DNA from 2 places in the Cellulosimicrobium sp. So1_17 genome. Region 2 is predicted to be linked to the other one. Evidence: predicted binding sites of a transcription regulator. Region 2 holds the regulator's gene; the other holds the start of a gene.
What was found. Region 2 encodes Rex, which represses fermentation and respiration genes when NADH is low (regulators of the CRP and FNR family bind a similar motif). Its sites were predicted from a motif close to CTTGTGAANNNNTTCACAAG; they were not measured.

Region 1 (4,652 bases), 2.0 Mb from region 2:
CCGCCGCCATGTGGGCGGCCTGGGCGTTGTTCGCGGCGCCGCCGTGGCCGCCCTCGATGTTCTCGTAGTACGTGACGTCCTTGCCCGCGGAGAGCATGAGCGCCGCGAGCTTGCGGGCGTGTCCGGGGTGGACGCGGTCGTCCTTGGTCGACGTCGTGAAGAGCACCGGCGGGTACTCGCGGTCGCCCTCGAACAGGTGGTACGGGGAGAACGTGCGCAGGAACTCCCACTGGTCAGGGTCGTCCGGGTCGCCGTACTCGGCGGCCCACGACGCGCCCGCGAGGAGCTTCGTGTAGCGCTTCATGTCGAGCAGCGGGACGCCGACGATCACCGCGGCGAACAGGTCCGGGTACTGCGTGAGCATGTTGCCCGCGAGCAGACCGCCGTTCGAGCGGCCCTCCATGCCGAGGTGCTCGTGCGTCGTGATCCCGCGCGCGACGAGGTCGCGCGCGACCGCGGCGAAGTCCTCGTAGGCCCGGTGCCGGTCCGCCTTGAGCGCGGCCTGGTGCCACGCCGGGCCGTACTCGCCGCCGCCGCGGATGTTCGCGACGACGTACACGCCGCCCTGCGACAGCCACGCCCGGCCGAGCGCGCCCGAGTAGCCGGGCGTGAGGGAGACCTCGAAACCGCCGTACCCGTAGAGAAGCGTGGGCGCCGTGCCGCTGCCCGAGGTCGTGCCGTCGGCTGTGTCGTCGGCGCCGGTGGCGCCCGCGACGAGGTCCGCGCGGCCGACGACGAAGTACGGGACGCGCGTGCCGTCGTCGGACACGGTGAAGTGCTGGGCGACGGTCATGCCGGACGCGTCGAAGAACGCCGGGTTCGACTTGAGCGGCTCGGGGGTCCCGGCCTCGCCCGGACGATCGCCGAGGTGGAGCAGCGAGAGCGTCGTCGGCGTGAGGTAGTCGGTCGTGACGAGCCACAGGTCGTCCGTCTCGACCGGGTCGACCGCACCGACGCCGATCGTGCCGAGCGCGGGGAGGCCCGGGATCTCGGAGCGCACCCAGGCGGCGTCCTCCGCCGTCCCCGCGGGCGGGGTGAGGACGTGGAGGCGGTTCTTCACGTCGTCGAGCACGTTGACGACGAGGTGGTGGCGCGTCCACGTGGCGCCCGCGAGCGACGTCGTCGCGGTCGGCTCGAAGAGCACGGTAAAGCCGCGGTCGCCGGCGAGGAAGTCGTCCAGGCGCGTGACGAGGAGCGAGCCCGCGGCGTAGGTCGCGCCACCGACGGTCCAGTCGTCGCGCAGCTCGACGAGCATCCACTCGCGGCGCACGCCGACCTCGGCGGAGTCGGGGACGTCGATCTTCGTGAGGACCTGCTCGGGCGTCCCGGGGTTCTGGGCGAGGTAGAGCTCGTCGGAGTAGAACGCCTTGGAGCGGTGGACGAAGTCGCGCTCGAAGCCGGGGGTGTGCGAGCGCCACGCGGAGATGTACATGTCCTCGTCGGTGCCCTCGAACACCGTCACGGCGTCGGCGAGCTGTGTGCCGCGCGTCCAGCGCTTGACGACCCGCGGATAGCCGGACGGCGTCAGCGTGCCCGGGCCGAAGTCGGTGAAGACGTAGACGGTGTCGGGATCGACCCAGCCGAGCGAGCCCTTGGCCTCGGCGCGGTGGAACCCGCCGTCGGCGGGGTCGACGAAGCGCTTCTCGACGAGGTCGAACTCGCGCGTGACGTCCGCGTCGGAGCCGCCGGGGGAGAGCTCGACGAGGGCGTGCCGCCACGGCTCGCCCGCGGCGAGCCGCTCCGGCGTCGGGCGCAGGACGCTGGCGCCGTGCCACACCCAGCTCTCGCCCTCCTGCGCTGCGAGGGCGTCGAGGTCGAGGACCGTCTCCCACTCGGGGGCGTCGGTGCGGTAGGAGTCGACGGTGGTGCGGCGCCACAGGCCCCGCTCGTGGCGGGCGTCGCGCCAGAAGTTGTACAGGCGGTCGCCGATGAGGGAGACCTCGGGGATCTTCGCGTCGGAGTCGAGGACCTCGCGGATCGCCGCCTCCGTCGTGGTGAAGTCCTCGGGGACCTCGAGGGTCGCCGCGACCTCGGCGTTGCGGGCGCGGACCCAGGCGAGCGCCTCGTCGCCCTCGACCTCCTCGAGCCACAGGTACGGGTCGGTGTCGGTGGTCGCAGGGGTGATCGCGTCCGTCACGTGCTCGGCTGTCATGGGACCCCACCCTACGGCGACCTCCGGCGGCGGGACCAAAGACCTGTGTTCGGCGCGACACCCGCCGGGTCTTGCTCCCGAAGGAGGCTTGTGAAAGTCTTCACAAGTAGAGACCGCCGAAGGAGCCGGGGCATCCGGCCCTGGCAGCACCCGCGGCCCGTCGCCCGGCCAGGTCGGGCTCCGGAGGGGACGCATGAGCGCGAAGGGCGCGAGCACGAAGGCCGCCGAGACCCGTCAGGACGAGGTCCGCACCCGCACGACCGAGGAGATCGACGTCCTCGTCGAGCGGGCCCGCAAGGCCCTCGACCGGTACATGGGCCTCACCCAGGAGGACGTCGACCGCATCGTCCTCAAGGCGTCCGTGGCCGGGCTGAGCAAGCACGGCCACCTGGCGCAGATGGCCGTCGCCGAGACCGGCCGCGGGGTGTTCGAGGACAAGGCGACGAAGAACATCTTCGCGTGCGAGCACGTGCCGAACTCGATGGCGAGGCTCAAGACCGTCGGGGTCGTCGGTCGCGACGCGCTCACGGGCGTCGTCGAGATCGCCGAGCCCGTCGGCGTCGTGTGCGCGGTCACGCCGGTGACCAACCCGACGTCGACCACGATCTTCAAGTCCCTCATCGCGCTCAAGACGCGCAACCCCGTGGTCTTCGCGTTCCACCCGAGCGCGCAGCGCTCCTCGGTCGAGGCGGCGCGCGTCGTGCGCGACGCCGCGGTGGCGGCCGGCGCGCCGGACGACTGCATCCAGTGGGTCGAGCACCCGTCCATCGAGGCGACGAGCACGCTGATGCACCACCCGGGCGTCTCGCTCATCCTCGCGACGGGCGGCAACGGCATGGTCCGCGCCGCGTACTCGGCCGGGAAGCCGGCCCTCGGCGTCGGTGCGGGCAACGTGCCCGCGTACGTCGAGAAGAGCGCCGACCTCGGCCGGGCGATCAACGACGTCGTGATGTCCAAGGCGTTCGACAACGGCATGGTGTGCGCGTCGGAGCAGGCGCTCATCCTCGACGACGCGGTCTACGACGACGCGATGCGCGAGCTCGACCGCCTGCACGCCTACCGCGCGACGCCGCAGGAGAAGGCGCTGCTCGAACAGCTGATCTTCGGGGTCGAGGCGAGCGGCGCGAACTGTGCGGGAGCGAGGCTCAACCCGAAGGTCGTCGGTCAGTCCCCGGTGTGGATCGCGGAGCAGGCCGGGTTCACCGTCCCCGACGACACGTCGATCATCCTCGCGGAGATCGACGACGTCGGCCCCCAGGAGCCGCTGAGCCGCGAGAAGCTCACGCCCGTCCTCGCCGTGCTGCACGCGCGGGACACCGAGCACGGCATCACGCTCGCCGAGCGCATGGTCGAGCTCGACGGGCTCGGGCACTCGGCCGCGATCCACACCTCGGACGAGGCGCTCGTCGAGCGGTACGGCTCGCGGGTCAAGGCCGTGCGCGTGCTGTGGAACAGCCCGACGTCGCTCGGCGGCATCGGCGACATCTACAACGCGCTCCTGCCGTCCCTCACGCTCGGATGCGGCAGCTACGGCGCCAACTCGGTGTCGAACAACGTCTCCGCGGTCAACCTCATCAACATCAAGCGGATCGGACGACGCAACAACAACATGCAGTGGTTCAAGGTCCCCGCGAAGACGTACTTCGAGCCGAACTCGCTCCAGTACCTCGCCCAGATGCGCGACGTGCACCGCGTCACGATCGTCACCGACAAGGTGATGAGCCGCATCGGCGTCGTCGACCGGGTGCTCGACGTCCTCGCCCGTCGTGAGGAGCGCGTCGCGATCCAGGTCATCGACGATGTCGAGCCCGAGCCGAGCGTCGGCACCGTGAACCGCGGGGCGGAGTCGATGCGCGACTTCGAGCCGGACACGATCGTCGCGATCGGCGGCGGTTCGCCGATGGACGCCGCCAAGGTCATGTGGCTGCGCTACGAGCACCCGGAGATCGAGTTCTCCGACATGCGCGAGAAGTTCTTCGACGTGCGCAAGCGCGCGTACAAGTTCCCCGAGCTGGGGGAGCGGGCGAAGCTCGTGTGCGTCCCGACGTCGTCGGGCACGGGCGCCGAGGTGACGCCGTTCGCGGTCATCACCGACGAGGCGACGGGCTTCAAGTACCCGCTCGCCGACTACGCGCTCACGCCGACCGTCGCGATCGTCGACCCGGTGCTCACCGAGACCATGCCCGCGAAGCTGGCCGCGGACTCGGGTTTCGACGCCCTGACCCACGCGACCGAGGCGTTCGTGTCCGTCTACGCGAACGACTTCACCGACGGCCTGTGCCTGCAGGCCATCAGGATGGTCTTCGAGAGCATCGAGGAGTCGGTCACGCGCGGCTCGTCCGCACCCAGGGCGCGCGAACGGATGCACAACGCCGCGACCATCGCGGGCATGGCGTTCGGCTCGGCGATGCTCGGCATCGTGCACGCGATGGCCCACACCGTCGGCTCGACGTTCCACCTCGTGCACGGCCGCACCAACGCGGTGCTCCTGCCGCACGTG
Region 2 (4,652 bases):
CCCAACCTGAGCGGGCGCTGAGAGATCGCCCGGCGAACCGGGCAGAACGGGCGTCCACGGGCTGCGACATGACGGACGTCACGCCCCGGCGACCTGGGAGGCCCCCGGGAGGAGGTCCGCGACGGGCTCGGAGTAGTGGATCCCCACGAGGCGGTCGTCCTCGAACGTGAGCGACGTGAGCGACGCGAGCGCGCACTGGCGCTTGCGCGGGTCGTGCCACAGCCGGCGGTTCTCGAAGCTGAGGCGCGTGAGCCAGACCGGCAGCTGGTGGCTCACGAGGAGGGCCTCGTGGCCGGCGGCCTTGTCGCGCGCGTCCGCGACCGCGGCGCGCATGCGCGCGACCTGCTCGACGTACGGCTCGCCCCACGACGGCCGCAGGGGGTTCCAGAGGTACCGCCAGTGCTGGGGGTGGCGCAGCGAGCCGTCGCCGACGCCGAACGTCATGCCCTCGAAGTGGTTCGCGGCCTCGATGAGCCGGTCGTCCGTCCCGAGCTCGACGCCGAACGCCTCCGCGGCGGGCGTCGCCGTCTCCTGGGCCCGCTGGAGCGGGGACGCGACGACGACGGTGACGTCGGCACGCGGGCGGGACGCGCCGTCGGGCCCGGGCTCGCCCGCGAGGTGCGTGGCGACGCGCCGGGCCATCTCGTGCCCGCGGTCGGACAGGTGGTAGCCGGCGATGCGGCCGTAGAGGACGCCGTCGGGGTTGTGGACCTCGCCGTGACGCAGCAGGTGGACGGTTGTGGAGACCATGGGTCCAGTATCGGCGACGCCCGGCCCTGTGCGTCTCAGCCGGGCCTCAGTCGTCGTCGTCCGCCTTGCAGGCCTCGGCGACCGACGCCATCGCCTCACCGAGCGCGCGGAACTGCTCGGGCGTCAGCACGTCCACCATGTACCGGCGCACGGCGGCGACGTGCGCGGGCGCGGCGGCCACGAGCGCGTCGTAGCCCTCGGGCGTCATCGCGCAGTTCACCCCCCGCCGGTCGCCGACGCTCGCCGACCGGCGCACGAGACCGCGCGCCTCCATGCGGGCGACGGTGTGGGTCACGCGGCTCCTGGAGCGCGCGAGGCCGTCGGCGAGCGCGGACATGCGCAGCGTGTGCTCGGGGCTCTCCGAGAGCCGGACGAGGAGCTCGTACTCGTTGAGCGAGACCGTGGACCGCTCCTCGTGGTCGCGGCTCAGCGCCTCGATGAAGCGCACCGTGCCGTCGAGGTAGGCGCGCCACTGCCTCTGCTGCTCGGCGTCGAGCCAGCGCGGCTCGAGCCGGGTCGCGGCGGCGCTGGAGACGTTCTGGCTGCTCATGCGGTCCTCGGGTTGTGCATCCGGTCCTCGGGTTGGGTCGGCGGGGCGTCGGGACGATTCTTCCATCCACCGGGAATAGACCGTGCAGGGGGTCGCGTTGATACGTGCGACTGTGGTTGAATCTTCAACCAATGGACTTCTCGCGGGACCACCGCGAGCTACCGACACCGATCTGAAGGAGCCACCATGGCCACGCCGCTGCCCACCGGCCTCACCGCCGGCACCTACGCCATCGACGCCTCGCACTCGCAGGCCGCGTTCACCGTCCGCCACGCCGGCATCTCGAAGGTGCGCGGCACCCTCGCGATCACCGGCGGGACGATCGCGGTCGGCGACGACCTCGACTCCTCGGCGGTCTCCGCCGAGCTCGACGCCGCGTCGGTGAGCACCGGCGACGCGAACCGCGACAACCACCTGCGCAGCGCCGACTTCTGGGACGCGGAGAGCAAGCCGACGTGGACCTTCGCGTCGCGCAGCATCCAGGGCGACGGCGACGACTACGTCATCACCGGAGACCTCACCATCAACGGCGTGACCAAGCCGGTCGAGCTCGAGGCCGAGTTCGCGGGCACCGCGACCGACCCGTTCGGCAACGCGCGCGCCGGCTTCGAGGCGAAGACGGAGATCTCCCGCAAGGAGTTCGACCTCACCTGGAACGCCGCGCTCGAGACCGGCGGCGTGCTCGTCGGCGACAAGATCAAGATCACGCTCGACGTCTCGGCCATCAAGCAGGCCTGACCCGACCGACCACCGCTGCCGGCCCGCCCCCGCCCGGCCGGCAGCGGTTCGGCCGCCCCTCCGGGGCGGCGCGAGAGGCCGCGTGCTCCCCCGCACGCGGCCTCTCGTCATGCCGGGAGCCAGGTCCAGCGCCTCATGCCGGGAGCCAGGTCCGGGGACGCCGTCAGCGGTCGGCCGCTGCGAGCGCGCGCGCCTGGGAGTGGAACGCGAGGATCTGCAGCTCGCTGCCCACGTCCACGCCGCGCACGTCGACGTCCGCCGGCACCTGCAGCGCGCGCGGCGCGAAGTTGAGGATCTCCTTGACGCCTGCGGCGACGACGCGGTCCGTCACGGCCTGCGCGTGCGCGGCCGGCGTGGCGAGGACGACGATCGTCACGTGCTCCCGGGCCACCACGTCCTCGAGGGCGTCCACGTGCTCGACGACGATCCCCGCCGCACGCGTGCCCACCACCTCGGGCGAGGCGTCCAGCAGCGCCGCGACGTGGAAGCCGCGCTGCTCGTAGCCCGAGTAGTTCGCGAGCGCGTGCCCGAGGTTGCCGATCCCGACGATCGCGATCCGGTGCTCGTCCACCAGGCCCAGCGCCTCGGTGATGTACTGCGCGAGCGAGTCGACGTCGTAGCCCACGCCGCGCGTGCCGAACGAGCCGAGGAACGAGAGGTCCTTGCGCAGCTGCGCCGGGCCCACGCCCGACAGCTCCGCGAGCTCGACCGACGACGTCGTCGTCACCCCGCGTGCGACGAGGTCGCGCAGCGCACGCAGGTAGGAGGGGAGCCGCGCCACCGTGGCGCTCGGGATCCCCGGGACCGTCACCTCACCGACAAACTGCTCAGCCACCTGCCACCACCGTCGTCCCGGGACCGTCCTCGTCGACGGTCGCTCGTGCGTACCCGGTGCCGATCATCCCAGGTCCGGGCGCCCGCCCGAAATCCGTCCCACCGCGCGCGCCAGGCGACGCGCGTCCACACGCCAGAACCCCTGCTGCACCCCGGCGACCGTGACGACCGGGACGTACTCGCCGTACTCCTCGCGGACGGCCGGGGCCGTCGCCGGGTCGTCGAGGTCCACCTCCGCCCACGCCACGCCCGCGTCGCCGCACACCTGCGCGACGACGGTCCGCGCGTCGTCGCACAGGTGGCACCCGGCGCGGCCGTACAGCAGGACGGGCACCGACGGCACGGACGGCACGGACGGCTGAGCGGCACTCACGGTCCCAGGGTAGAGGCACGTCCCACGGGCGCCGATAGAGTGGACGGCATGCCGACGTCCCCCGGGCAGCCGCCCGCCCGCCGCACGGCGGCGTTCTTCGACGTCGACAACACGATCATCCGCGGCGCGTCGTCCTTCCACCTCGCGCAGGCGCTCTACCGCCGCGAGTTCTTCTCCACCACGGACCTCGTCCGGTTCGCCGCGCACCAGGCGCGCTACCTCCTCCTCGGCGAGAGCCGCAAGCAGATCGACCGCATCCGGTCCCGCGCGCTCGACCTCATCGCCGGGCGCTCCGTCGCCGAGATCACCGCGATCGGCGAGGAGGTCTACGACACCGTGCTCTCGCTGCGCATCTACCCCGGCACGCGACGACTCCTCGACGAGCACCTCGCCGCGGGCAACCAGGTGTGGCTCGTGTCCGCGACCCCCGTCGAGATCGGCGAGCTCATCGCGCGCCGGCTCGGCACCACCGGGGCCCTCGGGACCATCGCGGAGCACGAGGACGGCTTCTACACCGGCCGGCTCGTCGGCGACCTCATGCACGGGCGCGCGAAGGCCGACGCCGTGCGCGCCCTCGCCGAGCGCGAGGGCATCGACCTCGAGGCCTCCTACGCCTACGGCGACTCGCTCAACGACGTCGCGATGATGAACGAGGTCGGGCACCCGTGCCCCATCAACCCCGACGCGCGGCTGCGCCGGCACGCGCAGGACGTCGGCTGGCCCATCCGCGAGTTCCGCGGCCGACGACGGCGCGTCGCCCGCAGCGGCGTCCGCACCGCGAGCTGGGCGGGCGCCGTGTGGGCGGGCGCGCTCGTGCTGCGGTCGGTCCGCCGCGCGGTCGACCGGCGCATCGCGCGGCTCTGACCTGGTCGTCGCGCGTCCGGGGTCACCACCCGGGGGCCGGCGTGGGGGTGTGCGCCTACGCACCACCCGGACAGCCGGTGGTACGCAGCGAGCCCGGTCACCCCTCGTCGGGGTGCCGGGCTCGGCGGTCGGTGCGCGTCAGGACGCGCGCGACGTCACTTCTTGTTACGACGCTGGTGGCGCGTCTTGCGAAGCAGCTTGCGGTGCTTCTTCTTGGCCATACGCTTGCGGCGCTTCTTGATGACGGAGCCCATACGGTCCTCGCAATGCTTGTCGGTGCTGTTCGGCAGCTGATCGGCTGGTCGGCGGCCGGCGACGGAACGGTCCGAACCGGTCGAGCGACTGCCGTGTGGTCCACGGTTGATCAGGTTTCGTGGACCACGAGCCGACCAACACGAGAGAAATCCGCCCCTTAGCCTACCTGCTCGCGCCGGTGGCCTCGAACGCGGCGATGCCCTGCCCGGTCGAGCGGTCCGCGGGGGCGCGTCGCGTCCAGGTCCCCCGCGCGCTCAGTCGAAGTGGGGGTCGAGGCCCAGGTGGGGG

Region 1: adhE (bifunctional acetaldehyde-CoA/alcohol dehydrogenase) is a predicted target of Rex. The motif match lies at 2,240-2,259, and genes of this name have one in related genera.

What each region holds. Positions count from the first base shown of each region.
Region 1 is NZ_CM143702.1:4,519,124-4,523,775, forward strand. Features, by position in the region: gene ACZCLJ_RS19880 (prolyl oligopeptidase family serine peptidase) at 1-2,152, opposite strand, end outside; gene adhE (bifunctional acetaldehyde-CoA/alcohol dehydrogenase) at 2,346-4,652, shown strand, end outside.
Region 2 is NZ_CM143702.1:1,918,404-1,923,055, forward strand. Features, by position in the region: gene ACZCLJ_RS08535 (histidine phosphatase family protein) at 79-750, opposite strand; gene ACZCLJ_RS08540 (MarR family winged helix-turn-helix transcriptional regulator) at 797-1,300, opposite strand; gene ACZCLJ_RS08545 (YceI family protein) at 1,487-2,038, shown strand; gene ACZCLJ_RS08550 (redox-sensing transcriptional repressor Rex) at 2,202-2,873, opposite strand; gene ACZCLJ_RS08555 (glutaredoxin family protein) at 2,937-3,245, opposite strand; gene ACZCLJ_RS08560 (HAD family hydrolase) at 3,294-4,109, shown strand; gene ACZCLJ_RS08565 (30S ribosomal protein bS22) at 4,265-4,363, opposite strand; gene ACZCLJ_RS08570 (acetoin utilization protein AcuC) at 4,619-4,652, opposite strand, start outside.